Regions from separate parts of the Streptomyces sp. NPDC050161 genome, predicted to be linked through region 3. Evidence: riboswitches for the same ligand, from Rfam matches in the RefSeq annotation. Region 3 holds a riboswitch; each other region holds the start of a gene.
What was found. A riboswitch is a leader RNA that binds a small molecule or an ion and turns the genes downstream of it on or off. The one in region 3 is predicted to bind cyclic di-AMP.
Positions count from the first base shown of each region.

Region 1 (7,301 bases), on a different contig from region 3:
GCTGCGGCTGGCCGGTGCGCCGTCCCTGGGCTGGCTGGACGTCAAGACGTCCGGTGGCGTGGCGGTGCCGGACATCGAGAGCGCCGTCGACGAGGAGCTGGCCCGCTTCGCCGCGGAGGGGCCGACCCCGGAGGAGATGGAGCGCGCGCAGGCCCAGTTGGAGCGCGAGTGGCTGGACCGTCTCGCCACGGTCAGCGGCCGTGCCGACGAACTGTGCCGCTACGCCGTCCTGTTCGGCGACCCGCAGCTCGCGCTGTCCGCCGTGCAGCGTGTCCTGGAGATCACGCCGCAGGAGGTGCAGGCCGTCGCCCAGGCCCGGCTGCGCCCCGACAACCGCGCGGTGCTCGTGTACGAGCCGACCGCGGCCGACGAGACCGCCGACAACGACGAGGAGGCGGCCCAGTGAGCGACGCCGCGACCGCAGAATCCGCCATGACCGCGATGGAGTTCCACCCGCAGCCCCGGGGCGGTGCGCCCAAGCCGTGGGCCTTCCCTGCGCCCGAGCGCGGCGCGCTGCCCAACGGGCTCACGGTGCTGCGCAGTCACCGCCCCGGGCAGCAGGTCGTCGCCGTCGAGATCGACATCGTCGCGCCCCTGGAGTCCGAGCCCGAGGGGCTCGACGGCGTTGCCACGATCATGGCCCGCGCCCTGTCCGAGGGCACGGACAAGCACGACGCCGAGGAATTCGCCGCCGAACTGGAGCGCTGCGGCGCGACCCTGGACGCGCACGCCGACCACCCCGGTGTCCGGGTCTCCCTCGAAGTGCCGGCCTCCCGGCTGGCCCGCGCGCTCGGCCTGCTCGCCGACGCGCTGCGTGCCCCGGCCTTCCCCGACAGCGAGATCGAGCGTCTGGTCCGCAACCGCCTGGACGAGATCCCGCACGAGCTCGCCAACCCGGCGCGGCGTGCCGCGGTGGCGCTGTCCAGGGAGCTGTTCCCGGCCGCCTCCCGGATGTCGCGGCCCCGCCAGGGCACCGAGGAGACCGTCGAGCGCATCGACGCCCCCGCGGTACGGGCCTTCTACGAGGCCCATGTGCGCCCCGCCACGGCCACCGCCGTCATCGTCGGCGACTTCACCGGTGTCGACGTGGACGCCGCCCTCGCCGAGACCGTCGGCACGTGGACCGGCTCGCTCGCCGAACCGGTCGCCCCCTCGCCGATCACCGCCGACGACACCGGCCGCGTGGTGATCGTGGACCGCCCCGGTGCCGTCCAGACGCAGCTGCTCATCGGCCGTATCGGCGCCGACCGGCACGACCGGGTGTGGCCCGCGCAGGTGCTCGGCACGTACTGCCTGGGCGGCACCCTCACCTCGCGGCTCGACCGTGTGCTGCGCGAGGAGAAGGGCTACACCTACGGGGTGCGCGCCTTCGGCCAGGTGCTGCGCTCCTCGGCGCCCGATGCCCCCGGGGGGCACACGGGCGCCGCGATGCTCGCCATCAGCGGCTCGGTGGACACCGCCTCCACCGGCCCGGCGCTCGACGACCTGTGGACGGTGCTGCGCACCCTCGCGGCGGATGGCCTGACGGACGCCGAGCGGGATGTCGCCGTGCAGAACCTCGTCGGCGTCGCGCCGCTCCGGTACGAGACCGCGGCGGCGGTCGCCGGGACGCTCGCCGACCAGGTGGAGCAGCACCTGCCGGACGACTTCCAGGCGCAGTTGTACGCGCGGCTGGCCGAGACCGGCACGGTCGAGGCGACGGCCGCGGTGGTCAGCGCGTTCCCGGTGGACCGGCTGGTGACGGTCCTGGTCGGTGACGCGGCGCAGATCGCCGAGCCGGTCAAGGCGCTGGGCATCGGCGAGGTGACGGTCGTCAGCGGCTGACGTGCCGACAGGACGGTTGCCGTAGGCGGCCGTCCATGGAGCGACACAGGGGCTCCCGGGGTGTTCAACCGCCCCGGGAGCCCCTTTATGTCCGCATTCCCCCCGGCTGGTTGCGCGGTGCAGGTGTGGCGCTTCGCACAAACTGCCGGTTCTGTTTGCCGATCGAAAGACGCCCCGATTAGCGTCAACCCCGCTGTTCGTCAGCCGTACGCCGCAACCGTGGCACCGGACAGTCATCGCCGAGTCCCCGTACGGCGCGAGCCAGGGGAGCCGGGGACCCACATGTCCCCTGGGGTGAATCGGGTGCCTCTCCGGAGGAGCCCGTAGGAGACCTTCCTGCTCCGAACCCGTCAGCTAACCCGGTAGGCGAGAAGGAAGGAAAGGACAAGCCAGCACATGGCGTTCACCCGTGCCACCGGGAAGCACCGTCGTCCGAGCCGCACCGCGCGGACGACCCGCAACATCGCCGGCATAGCCGGTCTCGCCGCCACCGGCGTCGTCGCCTCCGTGGCCTCGCCCGCGCTGGCCGCCACGGCCCCCGCGAGCCCCCAGGACGCCGGCCTCGCGCACGCCGTCGTCCTCGGCGACGAACTCGCCGACCACGTCGCGGCGCAGGCCGACGCGCAGCAGGCCGTCGCCGAGGTCGCAGCGGCGAGGGAGAAGGCCGAGGACGAGGCCAAGAAGCAGGCCGAAGAGGCCAAGCGCCGCGCGCAGGAAGCCAAGGAGAAGGCCGACAAGGAGCGCGAGGCCAAGGCCCGCGCCGCCCGCGACGAAGAGCGCAAGCGCCTCAACGCCTTCGTCGCGCCTGTTACCGGCTCGTATGTCTCCACCGCCTACAAGGCGTCCAGCGGACTGTGGTCGTCCGGCAGCCACACCGGCATCGACTTCCACGCCGCCACCGGGACGCCCGTCCACGCCGTGGGTGCGGGCACCGTCGTCGAGGCCGGCGCGGGCGGCGCGTACGGCAACAACATCGTCATCAAGATGCACGACGGTACCTACACCCAGTACGGCCACATGTCGTCGCTCGGCGTCTCCGTCGGCCAGAGCGTCACACCGGGCCAGCAGATCGGCCTCTCCGGCGCCACCGGCAACGTCACCGGCCCGCACCTGCACTTCGAGGCCCGCACCGGCCCGGACTACGGGTCGGACATCGACCCGATCGCCTACCTCCGCTCGCACGGCGTCAACGTCTGACGCTCCGCACGCGAAGACACCGAAGCCCCGCCCGCAGGCACCTCCCGCGGCCGGGGCTTCGGCGTATCCGCATGGGGACGGGCGATGCGGCCTTCGGGCGCAGCACCGCATGGCCAAAAGATATCCATGAAGGAACGAACGCATCCGAAAAGCCACCGCCTTCGAATAGAGTTGCCAAAAGGCCGTCGCTCGGCGGCGTTTCCCGGGAATGACGGCGGAGGCACCCACGATGCGAGGCCATATTTCCGCGCAGGTCGTCTGCACGGCAATTCGCGAGGACATCGTCTCCGGTGCGCTGGAGCCGGGCAGGCGACTCGTCGAGGACATTCTGGCGGCCCGTTACGGCGTCTCCCGCGTCCCGGTCCGTGAGGCGCTGCGCACCCTGCAGTCCGAAGGGTTCGTCACCACGCGGCATCACGCCGGTGCCTGTGTCGCCGAACCGACCGCCCAGGAGGCGGCCGACCTGCTGGACCTGCGCGCGTTGCTGGAGCCGCTGGGCGCCGCCCGCGCAGCCGCCCGGCGCACGGAGGCTCACCTCAAGGTGCTGCGCGGCCTGGTCCGGCTGGGCCGTGAAAGGACCCGCCACGCACACCCGGCCGACCTGCCGCAGCTGGACGGCTGGTTCCACGAGACGCTCGCCCAGGCGGCCGGCAGCTCCAGCCTGACCGCGCTGCTGACCCAGCTGCGGCGGAAGATCGAGTGGATGTACGTCATGGAGACCCCGCCCCGCTCGTCGCAGGCGTGGGACGACCACGGCGCGGTACTGGACGCGGTCGCCCGGGGTGACGCGGACCGGGCGCGTGCCCTGATGGCGGCTCACGTCGAACGGTCCTCCCCGGGGTACCGGCTGCGCCACCCGGCCACACCCGCGGTGAGACAAACGAAACGGCCCGTCAACACGGAGCGCGTCCGTTCTTAACAAGAGGGTCGTATACCTGTGATATTCGGGAACGCATATAGCGGGGGCGGGGTGCGGTCGATGGAAAGGGCTGCAATTCCAGGGGGAAGGGAATTGTGGGCGTAGGTCACCCCTTCCCGCGAATGCGGCAGCAGCCTAGGAATTCCTTATGGGTTTCCATGGCCCCGCCGGCCCGCCATCCGTCGGCGCCCGCTGTAAACGGAACGGCCCCGTCGCGGCGACCGTGGTGTGGTCGCTGCGGCGGGGCCGATTGCCGAGAGGCGGTGGACTCGAAGAGCCCGCGGCGGCTCAGACGGTCTCGGGGAGCTCCTCCAGGCCCTCCGTGACCAGCTTCGCCAGACGGTCGAGCGCGGCGTCCGCGCCCTCCGCGTCGGAGGCGAGCACGATCTCCTCGCCACCCTGGGCGCCCAGGCTCAGAACGGCGAGCATCGAGGCCGCGTTGACCGGGTTGCCGTCGGTCTTGGCAATCGTCAGGGGAACGCCGGCGGCGGTGGCCGCTCGGACGAAGATCGAGGCGGGGCGGGCGTGCAGACCCTCGGCCCAACCGACATTGACGCGGCGCTCAGCCATGGTGTTGCCCTTCAAGTCGTAACGGTTGTCTAGACCAGTGTCTCACGCTGCGGCGCGTGGTCCAGCAGCCCTTCGACCCGACTTTCCCACCACCCGTTCCGGCGCGCCCGTGCCCCGTCCCGGAGTGCGGACGCGGCGCTTCCGGGCGCGCTCCCGAACCCCCGCCGACCGCCCGGCGGCAGGCGGGCACGCATGCCGAGCCGGTTGTCGGTGCCCGGTCGTACGCTGTCCGCATGCAGAATCCGCCGGACCACGCATACCCGACCCACTGGGAAGCCGACGTGGTGCTGCGCGACGGCGGCACGGCACGGATCCGCCCCATCACCCCGGACGACGCCGCACGCCTGGTCTCTTTCTACGAACAGGTCTCGGACGAGTCGAAGTACTACCGTTTCTTCGCGCCCTACCCCCGCCTCTCCGACCGCGATGTGCACCGTTTCACCCACCACGACTACGTGGACCGGGTCGGCCTGGCGGCCACCGTGGGCGGCGAGTTCATCGCCACCGTCCGCTACGACCGGATCAACGACCAGGGGCTGCCCGCCAAGGACCCCGGGGACGACCAGGCGGAGGTCGCCTTCCTGGTGCAGGACGCCCACCAGGGGCGCGGTGTCGCCTCCGCCCTCCTGGAGCACATCGCGGCCGTCGCCCGTGAACGCGGCGTCCGCAGGTTCGCCGCCGAAGTGCTGCCGGCGAACACCAAGATGATCAAGGTGTTCACGGACGCCGGCTACACCCAGAAGCGCACGTTCGAAGACGGCGTGGTCCGGCTGGAATTCGACCTCGAACCCACCGAGCAGTCCATGGCCGTCATGCGCGGCCGGGAACAGCGCGCCGAGGCCCGCTCCATGCAGCGGCTGCTCGCCCCCGGCTCGGTTGCCGTCGTGGGCACGGGCCGCGCCCCGGGAGGCGTCGGCCGCACGGCGCTGCGCAACCTCCTCGACTCCGGCTTCACCGGCCGCACTTACGCCGTCAACCACGCCTTCCCCGCGGACACCGACCGGCTCGACCCGGAAGGCGTACCGGCCGTGCGCTCGCTGCGGGAGATCTCCGGGCCGGTCGACCTCGCGGTCATCGCAGTGCCCGCTGACCGCGTCCCCGAGGTCGTCGACGACTGCGGCGAACACGGCGTGCAGGGCGTCCTGATCCTCTCGTCCGGCTACGCCGAGGCCGGGCCCGAAGGCCGGGAACGCCAGCGCGCCCTGGTGCGCCAGGCCCGCTCCTACGGCATGCGACTGATCGGCCCCAACGCCTTCGGCCTGATCAACACCGCCCCCGGGGTCAGGCTGAACGCCTCCTTCGCGCCGATGATGCCCGGCACCGGTCGCATCGGCCTGTTCACCCAGTCAGGCGCGATCGGCATCGCCCTGCTCAGCGGGCTGCACGACCGTGGGCCCGGGGACGGCGGCATCGCCGGCATCTCCACCTTCGTCTCGGCGGGCAACCGTGCCGACGCCTCCGGGAACGACCTCCTCCAGTACTGGTACGACGACCCGGACACCGACGTCGTGATCCTCTACCTGGAATCGATCGGCAACCCGCGCAAGTTCACCCGGCTCGCCCGCCGCACCGCAGCCGTCAAACCGGTCGTCGTCGCCAAGGGGGCGCGCCACCACGGCACCGCTCCTCCTGGACACACGGTTCCCACCGTCCGCATCCCTGACAGCACCGTCTCCGCCCTGATGCGGCAGGCCGGTGTGATCCGCGTCGACACGGTCACCGAACTCATCGATGCCGGGCTGCTGCTCGCTTCCCAGCCGCTGCCCGCCGGGCCGCGCATCGGCATCCTCGGCAACTCCGAGGCGCTGTCCCTGCTGGCCTACGACGCCTGCCTGACCGAAGGACTGCGCCCGCAGCGCCCCCGGGTGCTCCCCTCCGCCGCGACCCCGGACGACTTCCGCACCGCGCTCGCCGAGACGCTCGCGGCCGACGGCTGCGACGCCGTCGTCGTCACGGCGATCCCCTGGGTGGGCGAGGGAAACGCGATCTCCCCGGGCGAGGGCGCCGCGCTCGCCGCCTCCCTGCGCACGGCCGCCGCGGGGGATCCGACGAAGCCGGTGGCCGTCGTACACCTGGCCATGGACACCGTCGCCGAGGCCCTGGCCGCCCCCGCCACCGGACCGGCGGCCCCCGGACCGGTCCCCGCGCCTGACGCCACGGAACCCTCACCCCACGCGACTCCGCCCCCGGAGGACACCAGGCCGCCGGCACCCCCCGGGTACGCCCCGCCGTCCGGCCCGCCAAGAACGAACCGTCCCACCGAGCCCGATGCCCCACCCCGTCCCGCGCCGCGCCCGGAAGGCATCCGCATCCCGGCCTACCCCGCCGCCGAACGCGCCGTCCGCGCGCTCGCCGAAGCGGTCCGCTACGCCGCCTGGCGCCGGGAAGCCGCCGAGCCGGGCCGGGTGCCCGCGTACGATGACATCCAGGAGGCCGCGGCCGGCGCCGACATCGAGCGGCTGCTGGAGCGGCTCGCGCCCGTGGCGGGCCGCTCGGTTCCGCTGCCGCCCGAGGACGCCGCCGCCCTCCTCGCCCGCTACGGCGTGCCCACCCACCCCTCGCTGCCCGCCCCCGACGCGGACGCCGCCGTCCGCGCCGCCGACCACCTCGGCTACCCGGTCGCCCTCAAAACCACCGCCCCCCACCTGCGCCACCGCTCCGACCTCGGGAGTGTCCGCCTCGACATCGCCAACGCGACCGAACTGCGCCGCACCTACGCGGAGCTGACCGCCTTCCTTGGCTCCCCGGAAGAGCTGCGTCCGGTCGTCCAGGCGATGGTGCCGCGCGGCGT
Region 1 covers NZ_JBITJM010000027.1:56,802-64,102, forward strand. The annotation lists gene ACIBK8_RS31860 (M16 family metallopeptidase) at 1-406, shown strand, start outside; gene ACIBK8_RS31865 (M16 family metallopeptidase) at 442-1,824, shown strand; cyclic di-AMP (ydaO/yuaA leader) riboswitch at 2,052-2,208, shown strand; gene ACIBK8_RS31870 (M23 family metallopeptidase) at 2,221-3,021, shown strand; gene ACIBK8_RS31875 (GntR family transcriptional regulator) at 3,251-3,940, shown strand; gene ACIBK8_RS31880 (HPr family phosphocarrier protein) at 4,229-4,510, opposite strand; gene ACIBK8_RS31885 (GNAT family N-acetyltransferase) at 4,744-7,301, shown strand, end outside.
Region 1: it holds a riboswitch for cyclic di-AMP, as region 3 does, so the genes downstream of both, ACIBK8_RS31870 (M23 family metallopeptidase) here and ACIBK8_RS22840 (C40 family peptidase) in region 3, are expected to answer to the same signal.

Region 2 (7,301 bases), on a different contig from region 3:
CAGCCCAGGGCCTCATAGAGGGCACGGCCTTCGGGGCTGGCGACCAGCACACCCTGCGTGGCGCCCGCCGTGGCCGCGCGGCCGGCGAGCGCCGCCATCACCAGTCGGCCCAGCCCTCTGCGGCGGTGCCCGGCCGCCGTGCCGATCATGTCGAAGACGACCGACCGCGGTCCGGGCAGGGCACCGGGCGCCCCGTCGGTGAGCGCGGCAAGACCGCCTGCCGGGAAGATTTCCGGGTCCGGATCCGGGTCTGCCTCCGGGGCCGTCTCCGGGTCCGGATCCGGGCTTCCCGTACGGGCCGCGGGAGCCGCGGGAGCCGCTGCGGACGTACCGTCCAGGACCCGGGCCTCGATCAGGCCACGGTCCGCGTCGTGGTGGACGGCGAGGCGGTAGCCGGGCGGCGGCGCGGGGTTACCGGGCGGTCCCAGCCTGGTCGTCATCAGGTACTGGGGCTCGCTGAGCTGCCAGCCGTCAGGCAGCAGCGGCTCGACCCGCTCGCGCGGTGCGCAGATCTTGAGCCACAGGCCGGGCACGTCGATGCGGCGGACCAACTCGCCCAGCACGTCGGGGTCGGCCGTCGGCAGGACGTAGCGGGCGATGTGGTGCGGCCGTCCGACCTCGATCCGGAAGCCGCCGGGCACCGCCGACGGCGCGGCGGTCCGCCGGGCCCGTGCCCAGCCGTCGGCCCAGACGCCGACGATCCGCGCGAGTTCGGACGGCGAGGCGGGCGAGGGGGCCGGGGAGGAGTCCGTGGCGGGGGCCATGGGCCGAGCGTAGGCCGCATCCATGATCGACTTCAGCTGTATTTTCCGGGTGGGCACGGGCGCCAGGTAGAGCCTTGAAGGCTGCCGTCGCCGGGCCGCGTTCTGCGGTCGGGGGAGCACACGGCGGCATGTGACGGCGGGGCGCCCTGCCCGAAGGGTCGTGGTTTGGGAGGGCTACGATCCAGCACCATGGACGTAGTCATCAACATCTTCGTCGGCCTGCACATCATCGGTATCGCCTCCCTCCTGGGCGGCTTTCTGACCCAGATGAAGGCGATGAGCGCGGGCACGGCCCGCTTCGTGCCCGCCATGCTGCACGGCGCGCTGACGATGCTCGTCACCGGCATCGTGCTGGTCGGCCTGAACCAGGCCCAGGGCAGCCCGGTCGACAACATCAAGATCGGCATCAAGCTGGCCGTCCTGGTGGTGATCCTGGGCCTGGTCTACGTCAAGCGTGACGAGGAGAAGGTCGCCAAGCCGCTCTTCGGCGCCGTCGGCCTGCTCACGATGGTCAACATCTTCATCGCGGTGCTCTGGACCTGAGCCCGCCGGGGCCGCTGCGCCCCGTATGCCGCACGGTGAACCGCGCGGCCCTCGCGTCGTCAGCCGTTCCGGCCGTCCGACCGCCCGAGGGCCGCGCGGTTCCGTGCTGTGGGGGGTGGTGCGTGGGGTGCTGCGGGTGGTTCCTGAGGTGTCGCGGGGGAGCGGGCCCGACGCGACCTACGCCGGGCGGATGCTCCCGTAGATCGGCATGTAGTAGATCGACTCCACCCGCACGCTGGCGCCCGGCTTCGGGGCGTGGATCATCTTGCCGTCGCCTATGTACATCCCGACGTGGCTGATGTCCTTGAAGAAGAACACCAGGTCGCCCGGTTGCAGGTCCTTGGTGGCCACCCGCTCGCCGGTCTTCACCTGATCCCACGTCGTACGCGGCAGGTTCACCCCGGCCGCCTTCCAGGCCGCCTGCGTCAGGCCGGAGCAGTCGTAGGAGTTGGGGCCCGTCGCGCCCCAGACGTACGGCTTGCCCATCTGGGCGCGGGCGAAGGCGAGCGCCTTCTTGGCCTTTGTGAGGGACGTGCCGTCGTCGGACCCGCCGCCCGAACCGTCCGAGCCGCCCGAACCGTCCGTCGAGCCGCCACCGGACCCGCCGTCGCCCCCGCGGTCGCCCCCGTGCTCCTGGCGTTCCTTCTCGGCCTGCCGGCGCGCCATGTCGTCGGCCTTGCGCTTGGCGGCTTCCTCCTTCTTGCGCTCCAGCTCGGCCAGCCGCGCCTTCTCCTGGGCGGTCAGCCGGGACAGCAGCTGCCGGGCCTCGGTCAGCTTGCCCTGCACCGTCCGCTTGGACTCCTGGAGGGAGGTCTGGGACTCCTGGAGCCGTTCCAGGCTGTGGACGGCCTCGGCGCGTTCGTGCGCTGCCGCCGCCTGCTGCTCCTGGTAGTCGGCGACCGCCTGCTGCTGACGCCCGGTCAGCCGCTCCATGAGGTGGCTGCGGTCGGCGAACTGCTGCGGGTCCTTGGCGAGTATCAGCTGCGCGGTCGGGCTCATGCCTCCGGTGCGGTACTGCGCGGAGGCGTAGGTGCCCAGCTCCCGCCGGGACGCGTTGAGCTTGTCGGTGCGCTTCGCCGCGGAGTCCTGGAGTTCGGCCACCTTCTCGCGCCGCTGCTCGGCGCGCTCCTTGGCGGCGTTGTACTTCTGGGTCGCCACCTCGGCCTGGCGGTAGAGGTCGTCGACGTTCTTCTTGACGTCTTCGACGGTCGGCCGGGGGCTTCTGGGGGCCGCTTCGGCGGACTGCGACAGCAGTGTGACCGAGGCGAGTGCTGCGGTGGTGATCCCGACCGCCGTGCGGCGGCTTCCGGGTGAGGCGAGGACGCGGGTGCGCGGCTTGCGATGCGACGCCAAGGCCGGCGACTCCTTCCGTGGACCGCCTACCGGGTTAGCTGTCGGGTTCGGGCGGTGTCGCAGACGGAAGGCTTGCCCTACGGTCCGTACGCCCGCGCGCGGCGGCCGTACCGATCGATTCACCCCGGTGGTGCTGGTGGGTCCCCGGCTCCGGGTGCCCAGGGGCAGGGCCGGACTCGGCGGAGGCGACCCGTGCGCACGCTGTCGTACGCGGGGATGCGGGCTGCCCGAGCGAGCACGGTAGCCAACTCGTGTGGCTCCTGTGAAGGCTGATGTTCGAATTGCCCGAAACCTTTTCGTGACCTGAAGGTGAGGTGACGGTGATTGCGTTGGATGTCGGTTTCGGGCAGTGCGGGGAAGCCTCGGGGCGGCTCCTGTGAAGACGGCTCCACGTCTCCGAAACGGATTCTGCACGGCCGGGACGCTTCCCGTGCGGCCGTTCCCGGACTTCGGGACCGGATGTCAGTGGGGCCGCCTAGACTCGGTGGGCGATGAGCAGCCTCTTTGACGACAGCTTCCTGGCGGATCTCGGCCCGAAGGGCGAGCACCCCCCGCCCCCTCCCGAGGACGAGCACGGCCCGGCCCCGGAGGAGGTTCCGCACGACCTCTTCGACGGGAAGTTCGACGCCCCCGTGCCCCGGGAGGCGTACTACCGCGACGGCGCCGCCCGCCCCGCGGTCGATCCGGCCGCCCTCCTGGAGGGGCTCAACGACGCCCAGAAGGCGGCCGTGGTGCACACCGGCAGCCCGCTGCTGATCGTCGCGGGCGCCGGATCCGGCAAGACCCGGGTGCTCACCCACCGCATCGCGCATCTGCTCGGCGCGCGCGGCGTGCACCCCGGCGAGATCCTCGCGATCACCTTCACCAACAAGGCCGCGGGCGAGATGAAGGAGCGCGTCGAAGAGCTGGTCGGCCCGCGGGCGAACGCCATGTGGGTCTCCACCTTCCACAGCGCCTGCGTCCGCATCCTGCGCCGGGAGTCCAAGCAGCTCGGCTTCACCTCGTCGTTCTCGATCTACGACGCCGCCGACTCGAAGCGCCTGATGGCCCTGGTCTGCCGCGATCTGGACCTCGACCCCAAGCGCTTCCCGCCCAAGTCCTTCAGCGCCAAGGTCTCCAACCTCAAGAACGAGCTCATCGATGAGGAGACCTTCGCGGGGACGGCTGCCGACGGATTCGAGAAGACCCTGGCCGAGGCGTACGCGATGTACCAGGCGCGGCTGCGCGAGGCCAACGCCCTGGACTTCGACGACATCATCATGACGACCGTCAACCTCCTCCAGGCGTTCCCCGACGTCGCCGCCCACTACCGCCGCCGCTTCCGGCACGTCATGGTCGACGAGTACCAGGACACCAACCACGCGCAGTACACCCTCGTGCGCGAGCTGGTCGGCCCGCCCGAGTCCGCCGCCGAGCTGTGCGTCGTCGGCGACGCCGACCAGTCGATCTACGCCTTCCGCGGCGCCACGATCCGCAACATCCTCCAGTTCGAGGAGGACTACCCCAACGCCACGACGATCCTCCTGGAGCAGAACTACCGCTCCACGCAGACGATCCTCAGCGCCGCCAACGCCGTCATCGAACGCAACGAGAACCGCCGCCCCAAGAACCTCTGGACACAGGCGGGCGAGGGCCCCCGGATCACCGGTTACGTCGCCGACACCGAGCACGACGAGGCGCAGTTCGTCGCCGACGAGATCGACCGGCTGACGGACGCGGGCGACGCCAGGGCGGGCGACGTCGCCGTCTTCTACCGCACCAACGCCCAGTCCCGTGTCTTCGAAGAGATCCTCATCCGGGTCGGGCTGCCCTACAAGGTCGTCGGCGGCGTCCGCTTCTACGAGCGCAAGGAGGTCCGCGACGTCCTCGCGTACCTGCGCGTCCTCTCCAACCCCGAGGACACCGTCCCGCTGCGCCGGATCCTCAACGTCCCCAAGCGCGGCATCGGCGACCGCGCCGAGGCGATGATCGACGCCCTGTCGCTCCGCGAGAAGATCAGCTTCCCGCAGGCCCTGCGCCGGGTCGACGAGGCGTACGGCATGGCCGCCCGCTCGGCCAACGCCGTCCGGCGCTTCAACACGCTGATGGAAGAGCTGCGCACGATCGTCGAATCCGGCGCAGGACCGGCCACCGTCCTGGAGGCGGTCCTGGAACGCACCGGCTACCTCGCCGAACTCCAGACCTCCACCGATCCGCAGGACGAGACCCGGATCGAGAACCTCCAGGAACTCGCCGCGGTGGCCCTGGAGTTCGAGCAGGACCGCGGCGAGGAGAATCCGGGCGCCCTCGCCGACTTCCTGGAGCAGGTCGCGCTGGTCGCCGACTCCGACCAGATCCCCGACGAGGAGGAGGACGGCAGCGGCGTCATCACCCTGATGACCCTGCACACCGCCAAGGGCCTGGAGTTCCCCGTCGTCTTCCTGACCGGCATGGAGGACGGCGTCTTCCCGCACATGCGCTCGCTGGGCCAGACCAAGGAGCTGGAGGAGGAGCGCCGGCTGGCGTACGTCGGCATCACCCGCGCCCGCGAACGGCTCTACCTCACCCGCTCGACGATGCGCAGCGCCTGGGGCCAGCCCTCGTACAACCCGCCCTCGCGGTTCCTGGAGGAGATCCCGGAGGCGTACGTCGACTGGAAGCGCACCGGGCCCGCGACGCCGTCCGCCTCGATGGGCGGGCTGTCATCGGGCGGCTTCGGTTCCGGCGGCGGAACGGGCTCCGGCTTCTCGTCGTCGCGCGCCAAGGGGCCGAGCGGTTTCGCGACCCGGCGCTCGTCCGACCGGCAGGTCGTCGCGCTGGCCGTCGGCGACCGCGTCACCCACGACAGCTTCGGCCTCGGCACGGTCGTGGGAGTCAAGGGCAGTGGCGACAACGCCGAGGCGACGATCGACTTCGGCGGCGAGAAGCCGAAGCGGCTGCTGCTGCGGTACGCGCCGGTGCAGAAGCTCTGAGGCTTGTGCCGGCCCGCCGCTGTTGCAGGGCGCCGGGCCGGGCGGGGCCGGTCGGTTCGGGGCGGCCGGTCAGTTCGGGTTGAGGCCGTGGCTGTGCAGCCAGGGCAGCGGGTCGATCGGTGAGCCGCCCCCGGGCCGCACCTCGAAGTGCATGTGCGGCCCGGTGGAGTTGCCGGAGCTGCCGGAGTACGCGATCTGATCGCCGGCCTTGACCGACCCGGAGCGGACCTTGGTGCTGCTGAGGTGGCAGTACCACGTCTCGGTGCCGTCGGGCGCCGTCACGATCGCCATGTTGCCGTACGCGGAGTTCCACTGGGTGCGCACGGTGCCGTCGGTCGCGGCCATCACGGGAGTGCCGTAGCCGACCGGGAAGTCGATGCCGGTGTGCACGGACATCCAGTTGACGCCGGCCTGGCCGTAGAGGGCGCTCAGCCCGTGCTGCTTGACCGGGAGCAGGAACTTCGGGCGTTCGGCCTCCTTGCGGGCCGCTTCCTTCTCCTTGCGTTCCTTCTCGGCGGCCTGCCGCTCCTTGAGGTCGATCCGCTCCTGGGTGCGGCTCGCCCGGTCGGCGAAGTCGTCGGCGCCCGCGCTGAGTCCGGCGAGCTGGGTGTCGAGCTTGTTGTTCGCCGCGGACGGTTTGACGCCGCCCGTGTCCGGCGCGCCCTGGCTGGCCGCCTCGTCCTTCTCCTCCCCGCCGAACCCGCCGACGGCCGCAGCGGCGACGGCGCAGACACCCATCGCGGCGACCGACGGTACGGCGACGGTCAGCAGCGCCGACCGCTTGGCCGTGCGGCGGCGGCCCCGGCCGCGGACGGCCTTGGGGCCCTCCGGGGCGTCGGCCGTGACTGCCGTGACGACCGGGGTGGCCTGGGTCAACGCCTCGGCCATCGCGGCCGATCCACCGCGCGGGCGCCCGGCGGGCGCGGGCGGTCCGGAGTCGTCGCGCGGCGGGCCCGCCTGGGCAGGGATGGTCGCGGTCGGCGCCTGGTCCACCGTCGGCCACACCGCGGTGGCGTCGTGGCCGATGGCCTCCTGGACGGCGGTGGCTTCGTACCCGCCGGTCCCGTACGCGCCGGTTCCGTGGGCGGTGCCGTGGTCGTACCGGGGCTCGTCCTCGCCGGGCGTGCCGTACCCGCCGGTGCCGAGGCCGTCGTCGAAGGCGGTGGTGTCGTAGGCGCCCGTGTCGTACGTCCCGGTGCCGTATGCCGCGGGGGCGGCGGTCTGATAGCCGCCGGTGTCCTGGCCGTTGGGGTGGTAGCCCGGCGCCGCGTAGCCGTGGGTGTCGTAGCCCGGTGCCTCATAGGCGGTGTGGGCGTACGGGTCGTAGCCGGAAGCGTCCGGCTGCGCGCCTGCCGAGTCGTGGCCGTAGGCGTCGGCTCCGTACGTGCCCGTGGCGAAGGTGCCCGTGCCGTACGTCCCGGTGTCGTAGGACGCGGTCCGGAAGGAGCCGGTGTCGAAGGAGCCGGTGTCGTACCCGCCCGGCGGGTAGCCGCCCGCCGGGTAACCGCCGGTGCCGTCGGACCCGTAGGGCTCCGCTCCCTGGGCCGTGCCGTGCTGAGTGGTGCCGAACGAGCCGGTGGCGTAGGGGTCGGCGCCGTACTGACCGGTGTCGTACGAACCGGGGAGGGAGCCGAAAAGCGGGTCGCCGCCGCCGTATTCGGCGCAGCCGTTCGCGGCAACGGTGTGCTGC
Region 2 covers NZ_JBITJM010000009.1:101,493-108,793, forward strand. The annotation lists gene ACIBK8_RS17360 (GNAT family N-acetyltransferase) at 1-764, opposite strand, end outside; gene ACIBK8_RS17365 (hypothetical protein) at 954-1,307, shown strand; gene ACIBK8_RS17370 (NlpC/P60 family protein) at 1,485-2,660, opposite strand; cyclic di-AMP (ydaO/yuaA leader) riboswitch at 2,668-2,852, opposite strand; gene pcrA (DNA helicase PcrA) at 3,152-5,611, shown strand; gene ACIBK8_RS17380 (peptidoglycan DD-metalloendopeptidase family protein) at 5,681-7,301, opposite strand, start outside.
Region 2: it holds a riboswitch for cyclic di-AMP, as region 3 does, so the genes downstream of both, ACIBK8_RS17370 (NlpC/P60 family protein) here and ACIBK8_RS22840 (C40 family peptidase) in region 3, are expected to answer to the same signal.

Region 3 (7,301 bases):
TCGAAGCTGCTCGGCGAGCGCATCGTCTTCCTGGGCACCCCCATCGACGACGCCTCGACCAACGACGTGATGGCGCAGTTCATGTACCTCGAACACGCCGCCCCCGAGCAGGACATCTCGCTCTACATCAACTCCCCCGGCGGCTCGTTCACCGCGATGACCGCGATCTACGACACGATGCAGTACGTGACCTGCGACGTGGCGACGGTCTGCCTGGGCCAGGCCGCGTCCGCCGCCGCGGTGCTGCTGGCCGCCGGCACCCCGGGCAAGCGGCTGGCACTGCCGGGCGCCCGGGTGCTGATCCACCAGCCCGCCCTCAGCGAGCCGGTCCAGGGCCAGGCCACCGATCTGCGCATCCAGGCGGACGAGTTGCTGCGCACCCGCGACAAGCTGGAGGAACTGCTGCAACGGCACACCGGCATGCCGCGCGAACGGATCGCCGCCGACATCGAGCGGGACAAGATCTTCGACGTCGGCGCCGCCCAGGAGTACGGCCTGATCGACGGGGTCACCCGCGCCCGCAAGACCTCCGCGCCGACCGGCGCACGGTGACGTCGGGTGCCGGCGCCCGAACTCCCTCCGCTGCCCGCGCTGACCCGGGCCGAGGGTGAACTGATCGACCGTTACCTGGAAGTCCTTGACCTGCTGGGCCGGATCAACCCGGCGCGTGGCGGGCACACCTACGGCGGGCTGCGGGCCGCCCAGGCACTGGTGGGCAGGGCCGCCGGACTGCGGGACGCGCTGGCACTGATGCACGAGCGGGGCGAGAGCGAACTGCACGGCGGGACGCTCGGCCGGGCACTGCGGACACTCGACGGCGAGCGCCGGGCCCGGCTCGTCTCGGTGCCGCCCGAGGACACATGAGGCAGGGGCCGCACACGGTGTCGCCGGGCACCGGGCGTGCGACACGTCCCCTGCCCGGCTCGCCCGGAAGGGCTAGCACCGAAGTCCGCGACGAACGGCGCCCGGATTGCGGCACGTCGCCTTGACCCCGGCGGCGCACCGGGTTCCACGCCTGGTCCCGGCCCCGGCCTTGGATGCCTCCGCGCACCGCAAACGGCGCAACTCACCACATGGCTCCCATGTGACGAATGTCACACAGGGTCATTTCAGCGCTTATTTCGGGCGCCGCATGCGTAACGATCCCTTCGACGACAAGACCCCGCCACAGCGACGGGGCGGTCCGGACGGGCGCCTAATCCTGCCGCCGTCCGGATGTCCGGTCGACGCGGTTGGAACGGCAGGAGCGGAGGACCCGAGCAGGACGGGGCCACGGCCGCCACGGCCGACGGGCTCCTTGGGGTGAAGCCGTACGCACGGCCGGGCATCTTCGCCTGCCCGAACCCGACAGGTCCTCCTTCGCAGGCGGCTGACGAAGGGTTCGCTCATGGCTGTACGCAGGCACGTACCGACAGCAGTGGCCCGCGCCGGAACGATTTCGGCTCTGGCACTCGCCACCGTCGGCGGCATCATCCCGACGCCCGGAGGGACCACCGACGCCGAAGCGTCGAGCGTCTCGTCCGCGGCGCTGCGGATCGCCGCCTCCAAGAAGGGGGCGCCGTACCAGTACGGCGCCCGGGGCCCCCACCGATTCGACTGCTCAGGGCTGACGCAGTACGCGTTCAAGCACGCGGGCAAGAAGCTGCCGCGCACCGCGGCTGCGCAGTACAACCGCACCCGGCACCTGCCCGCCTCGTCCCGCAGGGTCGGCGATCTGGTCTTCTTCCATGCGGGCAGGGGTGTTTACCACGTCGGGATCTACGCCGGACGGGGCCGCATCTGGAATGCGCCCAGGACCGGCACCGTCGTCCGCCTGGACAAGATCTGGAGCAAGGCCGTCTGGTACGGGCGGGTCAGGTGAGCGGTCACCCGTCACCCGCCGCATCGCACTGAGATGGCCGAACTTCCTTACCTCTGACCGCCGTTGACCATCCGGGAGGCGCTCGGCGACGGCCGTCCGCGTGCGTGCGGCACGGTCAGGCGAGCGCCACCTCGACGAGGAGGACGCCACCGAGCGTGGTCAGCAGGGCGCCGGTGGTGGCCTCCAGGGCGCGGGTGACCCGCGGGCGGCGCAGCCAGTTGCCGAGGCGGTCGACGAGCAGCGCGACGGCGGGGAACCACACCAGCGCCATCGCGACGACGATCATGGCGAGCAACAGGGTGCGCGGCAGCGCGGGCTGCCCCTCGGGGACGAACTGCGGGAGCAGGCTGAGGAAGAGCACCGGCGCCTTGGGGTTGAGCGCGTTCGTGAGGAAGCCCTGCCGCAGGCTCTGCCCGACGCCGGTACGCGCTTCCTGCTGCGCGGCGGCCTCATCCCCGGTCCGTGCCACGACGTCCTCGTCCGCCGTGGGCGCCGCGTCGGCAGGACCGCGTACGACGGCCAGCAGTGCGCGGCCTCCGAGGTAGAGCAGATAGGCGCCGCCGAGTACCTGAACGGCGCCGAACAGCACGGGCACGGCGACGAGTACGGCGGCGAGCCCGGCGACCGCGAGGGCGGTGTGCACGAGCAGCCCGCCCGCGACCCCGACCGCGCAGGCCACCCCCGCCCGGCGCGAGCCGAGTGCGTTGCGCACCACGACCGCGAAGTCCGCGCCCGGCATGGCGACCATGCCGGCGGCAACTCCGGTGAAGGTGATCAGCCGTCCGTCCATGAGGCAATCCTCGCTGGTCAGAGCCTTTAATGGGGAGTGGCAATCTTCTTCGTCTGGCTAAAGAGGTTCTTATGTACGACCCCACGCGACTGGCCGCCCTGGTGGCGGTCGCGGAGGCCGGATCGATTTCCCGGGCCGCCGACCGGCTCGGCTACACCGCGCCCGCGCTCTCCCAGCAGCTCGCCAAGCTGGAGCGGGAGGCCGGGACGGCGCTGCTGGTGCGCCACCACCGCGGGGCGCGGCTGACGGCCGCGGGGGAACTGCTGCTGGTCAGGGCCCGGCGGGCGCTGGACGAGCTGGATCTGGCACGGCACGAGCTGGCGCAGCTGGCGGGCCTGTCCGGCGGCCGGCTGCGGGTGGGCACGTTCATGACGGCCGGTACGCATCTGCTGCCGCCCGCGCTGAGCGCGTTCCGCCGTGCGCACCCGGACGTGGAGCTGAGCGTCACGGAGTACGAACCGCCGCTCGGTATGCGGGCGGTGGCGCTCGGCGAGGTGGATCTGGCGTTGACGCACGCCTACGCGCCGGGCGACCCGATGCCCACACCGGAGGGGCTGCGGCTGGAGCCGCTGCTGACCGAGGAACTGGTGCTCGTCACGGCGCCGGGGCACGCCCTGTCGGCGGGCCAGGGACGGCTGCCGCTGTCCGGTCTGGCCGGACAGCCGCTGGTCAGCATGGCGCCCGCCAACCCTCACCGGCGCGGGGTGGAGGCGGCGCTCGCGGCTGCCGGGGCGAGCGTGGCGGTGCGCTGCGAGTCACCGGGGTATGAGGTGGTGTGCGCGCTGGTGAGCGCGGGCCTGGGGGTGGCGGTGGTGCCGGAGATGATGGCGACAGGTTCGGTGACACCGCTGGGTGTCCGCCGGCTGGAGCCGCCCGAGCTGCACCGCACGGTGTCGGTGGCCTACCGCCCCGGTGGCGGCTCCCCTGCCGCCGACACCCTGCGGGCGCTGCTGCGCGGCGCGTTCACCCGTGGCGGCTCCGTGCAGTGAGGCCGTGCGGCGGCCTGCCCGGTGGCGGGCGGGTGGTCAGGAGGCAGGTGGTCAGGGTCCGGTTGCCGTCCAGGGCAGCGAGACCCAGACCGTTTTGCCGCCCTGGTGGGTGGGTTCGACCGTCAGCCGGCCGCCGGCTTCCGCGGCGAGGAAGCGGATGATGACCAGGCCGCGTCCGTTGTCCTGCTGCACCGCGGCGGGCAGCCGCTGCGGCCACCGCGGATGGCTGTCGGTGACGCCGATGCGGAGCTGTTCGTCGCGGTCGAGCCGCAGCTCCACGGTGAAGACCGGGGAGCGGCCCAGGGTGTGCTGGACGGCGTTGGTGGCGAGTTCGGAGACGATCAGCCGGACGGCGTCGGCGCGCACCGCGTGCGCCGGCAGACCCCACTCGCCGAGCACATCGCTCACATAGCCGCGGGCCAGCCGCACGGAGGCGGGCTCGCTCGGCAGCGTGAGTGAGGATTCCTGGTGGTCTGCCATCGCGACGCCGTCCTTTTCCCACCGAGGCTCGATTCCGGCGCACCGACCAGGGAGCGAGCTGCCGATCGGACACCGATACGGCCTCGGACTGCTGCTGTGCGTCAGACTGCCATCCATGCTGCTGGTGTGACGCCGATCCACCACGATATGCCCATATCTGTCGCTCAATGCGGTGAACTCTGCTACGCGAGAACGGATTTGGGCGGCGGGACCGCACGCCGGCCCGCCGGTGCCGGCCCCCCTGCGGCACCGACGAACGCTGTACCCGCCTCATACTCGCCGGGCGGTGCCGGTAAACCTCTGGGGAGGGGCCGCGCCTCCGGGGCGTCCGGCGTCGTCAGCCTCGGGGCGCGGCGGCCACGACCGTCTCGACGGCGCTGTCGATCTGCGCGTCCGTCAGGTCCGCGCGGGCGGTGAGCCGCAGCCGGGAGATGCCGTCCGGCACGGACGGGGGGCGGAAGCAGCCGACGACGAGCCCGGCTTCCCGGCAGTCGGCGGCCCAGCGGACGGCCTGTTCCGGGGACGGGGCGCGCACCGAGACCACGGCGGCGTCCGGGCGTACGGCGGCCAGGCCTGCGGCGGTGAGGCGGCGGTGCAGCTGCGTGGCGACGGTACGGACCCGGTCGACGCGTGCGGGTTCGCGGCGGAGCAGCCGCAGCGCGGCCAGTGCGCCGCCGACCGCCGCGGGTGCCAGGCCGGTGTCGAAGATGAACGTCCGCGCGGTGTTGACCAGATGCTCGATCACACGGGCCGGGCCGAGCACCACGCCACCCTGTCCGCCGAGGGACTTGGACAGGGTCAGGGTGGCGACCACGTCGGCGTCACCGGCGAGACCCGCGGCGGCCGTCGCGCCGCGCCCGCCGTCGCCCAGTACGCCCAGTCCGTGCGCGTCGTCGACGAGCAGACCCGCGCCGTGCGCCCGGCAGACGCCGGCGAGAGCGGGGAGCGGGGCCGCGTCGCCGTCGACGGAGAACACCGCGTCGGTCACCGCGAGCGCCCGGCCGTCGTGGTCCGCCAGCGCGGCGGCCACCGCCCGCGGGTCGGCGTGCGGGACGACGGCGGTACGGGCCCTGGAGAGCCGGCAACCGTCGATGAGGGAGGCGTGGTTGCCCGCGTCGGAGACCACGAGGGCGCCGGACCCGGTGAGCGCGGTGACGGCGGCGAGGTTCGCGGCGTAGCCGGACGACAGCACCAGGGCGGCCTCGAAGCCGCAGAACGCGGCGAGTTCGGACTCCAGCCTGGCGTGCAGTTCGGTGCTGCCGGTCACCAGCCGGGAGCCGGTGGCGCCCGCGCCCCAGCGGTGCGCGGCCTGGGCGGCGGCGCGGGTCACCTCGGGGTGCCTGGCGAATCCGAGGTAGTCGTTGCAGGCCAGGTCCAGCAGCGCGGAATCGGCGGAGCGCGGGCGCAGGGTGCGGACCAGGCCCGCCCGTTGCCGCTCGGCGTGCGCCGCATCGAGCCAGTCGAATGCCGCGCCGAACGTCTCGCGTACAGGGGCCGCTGCGGGGTCGGCGGGCGGCACGCAGCGTGCGTCCCGGGTCTGCGGCGGTGCGGTGTCCTGCGGCATCGGCATCCTTCTCGATTGTGGGCTGTCGATAGACGTTAGCGGTCGTTACACCCGCCCACAGTGTGGTGATACCCACACTCCGAGCCGAGGTCGTTGTGGGAATCCTCCTTGGCCCGGGGCGGTGCCGTACGCCAGGATCAACGCCATGGAGCTGCTGAACACTCTGGTGGACAAGGGGCTGCGGCGTGAGCTGCCGACCCGTGAAGAGGCCCTCGCCGTACTGGCGACGTCCGATGACGAACTGCTCGATGTGGTGGCCGCGGCCGGAAAGGTGCGCCGTCAGTGGTTCGGGCGGCGGGTGAAGCTCAACTACCTCGTCAACCTCAAGTCGGGCCTGTGCCCCGAGGACTGCTCGTACTGCTCGCAGCGCCTCGGGTCGAAGGCCGAGATCCTCAAGTACACCTGGATCAAGCCCGATGACGCGTCGAAGGCGGCAGCCGCGGGGGTGGCGGGCGGCGCCAAGCGCGTGTGCCTGGTGGCCAGTGGCCGCGGGCCGACCGACAAGGACGTGGACCGGGTGTCGGAGACCATCTCCGCCATCAAGGAGCAGAACGAGGGCATCGAGGTGTGCGCCTGCCTCGGACTGCTCTCCGAAGGCCAGGCCGGGCGGCTGCGGGAAGCCGGGGCTGACGCCTACAACCACAACCTCAACACCTCGGAAGCCACGTACGGCGACATCTGCACCACCCATGACTTCTCGGACCGCGTGACGACCGTGCAACAGGCCCAGGCGGCCGGTCTGTCGGCCTGTTCCGGGCTGATCGCCGGGATGGGCGAGACCGACGCCGACCTGGTGGACGTGGTCTTCGCGCTGCGCGCACTGGACCCCGATTCGGTGCCGGTGAACTTCCTCATCCCGTTCGAAGGCACCCCGCTCGCCGAGGAGTGGAACCTCACGCCGCAGCGCGCGCTGCGCATCCTGGCCATGACCCGCTTCGTCTGCCCGGACGTCGAGGTACGGCTGGCGGGCGGGCGCGAGGTGCATCTGCGGAGCATGCAGCCGCTGGCGCTGCACCTCGTCAACTCCATCTTCCTCGGCGACTATCTGACCAGCGAGGGCCAGGCGGGCAAGGACGACCTCGCGATGATCGCCGACGCGGGCTTCGAAGTGGAGGGCGCGGACACCACCACCCTGCCCGAACACCGCGTCCCGGGCTGCGGCGACGAGGACGGCTGCCACGGCGGGGCGCCGGGCGCCTGCCACCCCGCCCAGGACGCGCCGCCCGCCACCACCGTGCCCGCGCCGTCCGACGAGGCCCGCCGCGGCCTGGTCTCGGTGCGCCGCCGGGGCGCCGGCACCGAACTGCCGCCCAATGTCTGAGGTGTTCTCACCGGGCGACCTGCTCGCACTCGACCGGCAGCACGTGTGGCACCCCTACGGGCCGATGCCAGGCCGTAGCACACCGCTGCTGGTCGAATCGGCCGCCGGCGTCCGGCTGCGGCTGGCCGAACCCGCCGGTGGTCACGCGGAGTTGATCGACGGGATGTCCTCCTGGTGGTCGGCGGTGCACGGGTACAACCACCCCGTACTCAACGACGCCGCACACGACCAACTGGGGCGGATGAGCCACGTGATGTTCGGCGGGCTCACCCACGAGCCCGCCGTACGGCTCGCCA
Region 3 covers NZ_JBITJM010000014.1:81,847-89,147, reverse strand. The annotation lists gene ACIBK8_RS22850 (ATP-dependent Clp protease proteolytic subunit) at 1-552, shown strand, start outside; gene ACIBK8_RS22845 (hypothetical protein) at 559-864, shown strand; cyclic di-AMP (ydaO/yuaA leader) riboswitch at 1,183-1,383, shown strand; gene ACIBK8_RS22840 (C40 family peptidase) at 1,388-1,861, shown strand; gene ACIBK8_RS22835 (LysE family translocator) at 1,977-2,651, opposite strand; gene ACIBK8_RS22830 (LysR family transcriptional regulator) at 2,723-3,640, shown strand; gene ACIBK8_RS22825 (ATP-binding protein) at 3,692-4,120, opposite strand; gene ACIBK8_RS22820 (8-amino-7-oxononanoate synthase) at 4,458-5,684, opposite strand; gene bioB (biotin synthase BioB) at 5,830-7,005, shown strand; gene ACIBK8_RS22810 (adenosylmethionine--8-amino-7-oxononanoate transaminase) at 6,998-7,301, shown strand, end outside.

Region 4 (7,301 bases), on a different contig from region 3:
CCCGCCCGTACGCCTCCGCGTACGCGGGCGCTCCCCGAAGGCGTGCGCCCTGGCACAACAAGGCCGTGCGCACGGCCGCGCTGATTCTGCTGCTCGCGGGGTCCGGCGTACTCATCCTGGTGATCATCGGCCGGCAGACCGGAACCGAGGGCTTCTTCGTCGGCCTGGGCCTGTCCGCCTTCCCCGTACCGCTGCTGATCGCCGCGTTCCGTCGGCTGGGCCGCATCGCACCGGAGCCGTGGCGCAACCTCGTCTTCGCCTTCGCCTGGGGCGCCTGCGCGGCCACCCTCGTCGCACTCCTCGCCAACGGCTTCGCCACCGACTGGCTGGACACCACCTTCACCCACGCCTCCCCTTCCTCCACCCAGGCATGGGGCGCGAACGTCATAGCGCCGGTCGTCGAGGAAACCGCCAAGGCCGCCGCCGTCCTGCTCCTCTACCGCTTCCGCCGACGCGATTTCGACGGCATCACGGACGGCATCGTCATCGCCGGCATCACCGCCACCGGCTTCGCCTTCACCGAGAACGTCCTCTACCTGGGCAGCGCCTTCGGCCAGGACCTCTCGATGGGCCACACCGGCCTCAACTCCCTCACCGCCGGCACCTTCTTCCTCCGCATCGTCGTCTCCCCCTTCGCCCACCCCCTCTTCACCATCCTCACGGGCCTGGGCTTCGGCGCCGCCGCCACCCGCTACCCGCACCGCCGCACGTCCCGCGTCGCCCTCGTCCTCTTCGGCCTGCTGACCGCCGTCCTCCTGCACGCCGTCTGGAACACCGCCGCCTCCCTCGACGACCTCGGCTTCCTCACCGTCTACGGCCTCTTCTTCGTCCCCGTCCTGCTCACCGTCACCTGGTTCGCCCTCTGGGCCCGCCGCCAGGAACTGCTGTCCCTGCACAGCTACCTCGCCCCGTACACCGCCACCGGCTGGCTCACCCCCACCGAACCCGCCGCCCTCTCCTCCCTCAAAACCCGAACCCTCGCCCGCGACCTGGCCCGCCACACCCACGGCCCCACCGCCGCCCAAGCCGTCACCACCTACACCACCCTCGCCACCACCCTCTCCTTCCACCGCCGCCGAGCCCATCTCACGGGCCCCACCCCCCACTTCACCGAACGCGAGACCGCCCTCCTCCGAGACCTGTGGCACCACAAACCGGTGGCAGAACCGGCGTTGCTGCATGCGTGGGAGGTGGGGGGTGCGGAGGACACCACTCCGGCGCCACCCGACGGCGACCCGCCGAGGCCCGATGGTTACTAAGGTCGCGCACGCCTACTGTTGGGCTTCGGCCATCCCCCACGCGATCGCTGATGCGGAGCCCGCCCACCCTTCCTTCGTACGCCAGATTGCGCCGATCCCGTGGTCTTCCAGGTACGTGGTGTAGACGCCAATTTCTTCGGAGAAAAGGCCTAGTAGATGCGGCTTGGGCATGCCGCTGTACAAGAAATAGCTGTACTCAAGCAGTTGCCCTACTGCCTCGCGCACAGCCTGGGTGGCATTGCCCTTCTTCACCGCCTTGGCCTCCACCAACCACTCAGTGGCGTGGGCTCCATTGTCGCCCCCAGAGCGGAGGACAAGATCGCGAGGGTGTGCCCTCTCCGTGATGGGGATGAAGCCCCTGCCATGAATGTACGGACCGAAGCTCCGAATCAGACCTTCGTGCACTTGCTTCTTAGTTTGCTGACGGGCAATGATTTCGGCGACGTAGTCATCCCCCGTCTTCGGGTGGAAACCCTCCAGTCCCCGGTATGTCGCATGCGCCTGAGGAACGTACTCAACGGTAGGCCCGTCTGGCGCGCTCACGACCTGGACTTGCGCCTCCACATCAAGCGCCGCCTTCAGAATCATGCCCATGATGCCCAGGTCAGCGCAGAGATCGCCTTCACTGGGAAGCTTCGCTATGTCGTAGCAGCGGCCGGCCACGCTACTTGCCTCGTACGCACGAGGCCGCCACTCGTGGTGCCTCAGTTGAGGACGGTCCGTCCAGTCCGCGACCAGATCATGGGGAAGCTCAGCCAGGAGGGCCCGTGCTCGAAAGGCCAGGTGGTTCCGCAGCCTCTGCCCTCTGGTACGCAATTCGTCACGCATCGCCGTGACACCTTGCTGGAGTGTAAGGGTCACCGATGCCAAATCCGCCGAGAAAATGTAGGCGAGGTAGAGGCCGTTGGTACCTGACCCGCCGGCAGACGGGTCGAAGACACGGATCCATGGCGTTGCCGCGGCTCCCCCTTGGCCACCATGCCCTGTGGCCTTCATCCCGTACGGCAGGGCGTCGGCCAGCCGCTCGCTAGCTGCCTTGAGCACAGCCTGCCCGGGATTACCGCTCGTCGTCGTGAGCGTCGTGTCGAACGTGGTGGCTACATCGAGGAGCAGATCGCGAATACCCATGCACAAAAAATAGTTGAGATCGATCAGCCATGAATACCCCCCACCCTGATTCGAATGATTCACGCCAGTATGGGAGCTTCAGGTGACGCCGCGACCAACTGCTCACCTGGCAATAGCTCTAGGCGCCCCCGAACAGACCCGAGATGCAGTCACGCATCCATTTTTCTGCCCAATGGTCGCAGTCACGCCCCTCCTCGACGCCCGAAGCGCAACAAAAATGAACTGACTGGCGCTACCGCTTCTTCACTTAGGGGATGCTCGCTAACTAGTCACGCCCTTACCTCGAACGACCAGGCATTGTGACCAACGCCATGTTGAGGCGCTAGCTCTACCAACGCCTCACAGTCAACGACTAACGGTTCGTATGCTGAAGAATGGAAGTAGAGTCAAGTGAAGGCGCAGTCGTCGTTTTCCGTTAGCGAGAGGTAAGAAACATGGCTGAAATCCCCACCACCCCCGTAGCCACCACCGGCCTCCTCGCCGGCTATGCCGTGGCCCGCTGGACGAAGAAGCGGCCCTTGGGTGGGGCGGTGTTGGCTGCGGCCGGGGCGGTGGCGGTCAAGGGATGGCAGGAGAAGGCCGGGGGGAAGGCTGCGGCTGCGCTGGGTGGGGTGTATGTGGCGGCGTTTGCCGGGTCGCATCCGCTTGCGAAGAAGGTCGGGGCGTGGCCTTCGGTGTTCGCGGTGGCGGGCGGGATGGCGCTGGCGTCGTGGCTGGTGGCCGACCGGCGGGTGTGAGGCGCGGGAGCGCGTACGAGGACGGCCGTACGGGCCGGGGCGGCAGTCGCGCCCCGGCCCGTACGGCTGTCGTGCCGCCCCGGTGTACGGGGCTTCGTGTCAGGCCGACGCCTCGTTCAGGAGCGTCAGTTCGGCGTCCGTGAGGGTCAGGTCCAAGGACGCGAGGAGGGACGGGAGTTGGGCGACCGTGCGGGCGCTGGCGATGGGGGCGGCGACCGTGGGGCGGGCGGCCAGCCAGGCGAGGGCGACGGTGGCGATCTCGGCGTCGTGGGCGGCTGCGACGGTGTCGAGGGCCTGGAGGACGCGGGGGCCGCGGTCGGTGGCCAGGTACTGGGCGGCCTTGGCCGAGCGGGCGCTGTCGATGTCCGTGCCGGGGCGGTACTTGCCCGTCAGGAAGCCGGATGCGAGGGCGTAGTACGGGACGGCGGCGAGGCCGTGGCGGGCGGCGACGTCGGCCAGTTCGCCCTCGTAGGTGTCGCGCGAGACCAGGTTGTAGTGCGGCTGGAGGGCGACGTAGCGGGCCAGGCCCTCGCGGGCGGAGCAGGCCAGGGACTCCTCCAGGCGCGGCGCCGAGATGTTGGACGCGGCGATCTCGCGGACCTTGCCGGCCTTGACGAGGTCGTCGAGCGCGGTGAGGAACTCCGCGACCTCGACCGACTCGTCGTCGTAGTGCGTGTAGTAGAGGTCGATGTAGTCCGTGCGCAGGCGGCTCAGGGATCCGTCGACGGCCTTCTTGATCGTCGCGGTGGACAGGCCCTTGAGGCCCGGCTGGGCGCCGACCTTGGTGGCGATGACGACGTCGGCGCGGTTGCCGCGGGCGGCCAGCCAGTTGCCGATCACCGTCTCGGACTCGCCGCCCTTGTTGCCCTCGACCCAGAACGAGTAGGCGTCGGCGGTGTCGATGAAGTTGCCGCCGCCCGCCACGTACGCGTCGAGCACGGCGAACGACTCGGCTTCGTCGGCCGTCCAGCCGAAGACGTTGCCACCGAGGGAGAGCGGGGAGACGGACAGCGAGCCGAGGTTCTTGCGTGAAACGGTCATACGTGGTGGCAGCGTCGGGCGGGAGGGGAATATTCCGCCCCCGCCCGACCCACGACCGGTCAGCCGCGCCGGACCCGCCTCGTCGGCCGATCAGCCGTGCCGGACCCGCCTCATCGGACCCGCCCCGCCGACCGGCCGTGCCGTGACCGCCGTGCCCGCCCCGCCCGGTGTCAGACCTTCAGGCCGTGGTCCCGCAGCCAGGGCATGGGGTCGACGGGGTCGCCGCCGCCCGGCCTGACCTCCAAGTGGAGGTGGGGTCCTGTGACGTTCCCGGTGGCGCCCACCCGGGCGATGACCTCGCCGGTGCCGACCTTGCCCGAGGTCTTCACCATGGACGAGAGGTGGCAGAACCAGAGTTCGGTGCCGTCGTCGAGGGTGAGGACGACGCGGTAGCCGTACGAACCGGCCCAGCCCGCCTGGGTGATGGTGCCGGAGTGCACCGCCTTGACGGGAGTGCCGGTGGGGGCGGCGAAGTCCTGGCCGGTGTGGTCGGCGGCCCAGCGGTCGCCTGCCTGGCCGAAGCTCGCCGTGAGGGTGTACGAGGTGACCGGGAGGAGGTAGCTCTTGGCGAGTTCGGCGAGCCGCTCGGCCTCCGCCTTCTTGTGGGCCGCCGCCTTCGCCTCCCGCTCGGCCTCGGCCCGCGCCGCCTCCTTGGCCGCCGCGGCCTTCTTCTGCGCCGCCGCAGCGGTCTTCTCGGCCTGTTCGACGGCGGACTGCTCGGCCGCGTCACGGGCGTCCTGCTCGGCGGCGCTCTGCTGCGCGTCGGCCTGCTGGAGGATGCGGCTGCGCAGCGCCTCGCCCGCGCCGCCCGTCCCCTGGGTGCCGTCGGCCGGGGTGAGGCCGGCGGAGGAGAGCGGTGCCGACGCGTGGGTGGCGGAGGTGGCGGGGGTGCCGGATTCCGGTGCGGCGGAGTCGGCCGCGGAGTCGGCTGCCGCGTCGGATTCGTCCGAGATGAGGGGGCCGATGCCGGGCAGGGACTCGGCGTCCGGCAGCTTCTCCGAGAGGTCGTCGGTGATCGCGCCGAGGTCGGGCACGGAGATCGGCACCGGCGGCTTTCCCTCGGCCGTGGCCATCCCGCCGGCGCCGACCGCCGCGATGACACCGACACCGAGGACCGTGCCGCCGCGGGCGAATCCCCCGCTGCGCTGCTTGGCGACCCGGTGTTTGCCGCGGGCGGCGCGGACGGATTCCTCGGTGGGGTTCCATTCCTCCCACGGGCCCTCGCCTGCGTCGTCACGGCCGAGGCCGCCGGACGGCCGGGGGCCGTCGAAGGGGACGGTGTCGTCGAGGGCGTAGGCGGACGGAGCCTCGGGGGCAGACCTGTTGGACGCCACGGGGGCGCACTCCTTTCCTTCCTTCTCGCCTACCGGGTTAGCTGACGGGTTCGGAGCAGGAAGGTCTCCTACGGGCGGCCTCTGGCGCGAGGCGTCCGATTCACCCCATGATGGTGGTTCCCCGGTTCCCTCCGCGCGGTTCGGGATCCATCCGGCATTCCAGGGCGTTTCCCGTAGTTCACGGAAGTTCCCTGCAGTTCACGGCAGTTCGTGAAATTTCGATGCTGCGGTACTGCGGTGTATCGCGGCGTGCTGCGGTGAACGTGCAGGTCGTGACCAGCGGTGGTGCCCGTGATGCCCGAGGCGCCCGAAGAGCGCTTGCAGGATTCAGCGTCGGCGCACGGTGCCGCCTCTTGCGACGGCTGGGACGACCGCGCTCCGTTATCGGACAGTAATAGAGATGGCCGCGGATTTCCAAGCGTTCTCACGAATCCGCACCCCCTACTCACCAGCTTTGGCCTGGACTTATAGGCCCACCAAGGTTCTAAACAGGGCGAGTTGACCCTCTGGCGGGAAACGGGCTGCGCGTGATTGTGCATCACTTGTTATGCAGAGGGGTGCGCGGCAATCACGGAACGTGAGGGAAGTAGCGTCTGATCATGGTCGTCAACTTCGTCAACAACGGGCAGACACTGGCGGATCGCTACCGGGACTTCTCCTGGTGGCAGGCGCGCGGGCAGTGCGAGGCCCACGAGGAACTGACGGCGCGGATCAGCCAGGACCCGGAATTCTGCGAGCTGTTGGCGGGCTCGCTGCCACCCGGCAACAAGCAGCAGCCCAACCTCCTCCTCGCCGCCGTCCGCCATCTCGACGGCCCGCACGCCGAGCAGGGCCCGCGCGGCGACCTCGCCTACCGCCGCTGGCGCGAGTGGACCATCAGGCACTGGGACGAGGTCCGCGCGGTGATCATGCGGCGCGCCACCCAGACCAACGAACCGGCCCGCTGCGCCACCCTCCTCCCGCTGCTGGCCCGCCTCCCCCAGCCGCTGGCCCTCCTGGAGGTCGGCGCGTCGGCCGGCCTGTGCCTGTACCCGGACCGCTACCGGTACGCGTTCGATGACGGCGGGGACGCGGGCGCGGCCGTGGCGGTCGGCCCGCACGACAGCCCCGTGACGTTCCGGTGCCGTACGAGCCGGGAGACCTGGGTGCCGGACGCGTCCGCGGCCCCGCCCGGACGCCTGCCCGAGGTCGTCTGGCGGGCCGGCATCGACCTGAACCCGCTCGACCCGGTCGGTGATCCCGACGCGCTGCGCTGGCTCCAGGCGCTCGTATGGCCCGGGGCGACCGAGCGGGCGCAGCACCTCCCGGCCGCCGTCGACGCCGTACGGGGAGCGCCGCGCCCCCGGATGGTGCGTGGCGACCTCGTCGACGAACTGCCCGCGCTCGCGGCCGAAGCACCGGCCGACGCGACGCTGGTCGTCTTCCACACCGCCGTACTGACCTACCTGCCGCTGGACCGCCGGGAGCGGTTCGCCACGAGCGTGCGGGAACTGCTCGCCCAGCGGGCGGGGGCAGGACACTGGATCTCCCAGGAGCACCACTCGGTCCTGCCGTGGATCGCCGCCCCGCACAGCGACGTGCTCGGCCCGGCGGAGCGGGAGCCGCTGCTGACGCTCTCCCTGGACGAGCGTCCGGTCGCCCTCACCGGGCAGCACGGCCGGAGCCTGCACTGGGTGGCGGGGACGGCGTAGGCACCCCTGCCACCCCTCGCCGCGACGCCCTACGCCGGCAGTGGCCGCTGCACCGCCAGCAGCGCCATATCGTCCGCGCCCGCCCCTCCGGTGTGCCGGGCGACCTCGTCG
Region 4 covers NZ_JBITJM010000038.1:13,506-20,806, reverse strand. The annotation lists gene ACIBK8_RS34500 (PrsW family intramembrane metalloprotease) at 1-1,259, shown strand, start outside; gene ACIBK8_RS34495 (MrcB family domain-containing protein) at 1,272-2,450, opposite strand; gene ACIBK8_RS34490 (hypothetical protein) at 2,822-3,124, shown strand; gene ACIBK8_RS34485 (aldo/keto reductase) at 3,224-4,165, opposite strand; gene ACIBK8_RS34480 (M23 family metallopeptidase) at 4,336-5,499, opposite strand; cyclic di-AMP (ydaO/yuaA leader) riboswitch at 5,511-5,666, opposite strand; gene ACIBK8_RS34475 (DUF2332 domain-containing protein) at 6,099-7,190, shown strand; gene ACIBK8_RS34470 (PP2C family protein-serine/threonine phosphatase) at 7,220-7,301, opposite strand, start outside.
Region 4: it holds a riboswitch for cyclic di-AMP, as region 3 does, so the genes downstream of both, ACIBK8_RS34480 (M23 family metallopeptidase) here and ACIBK8_RS22840 (C40 family peptidase) in region 3, are expected to answer to the same signal.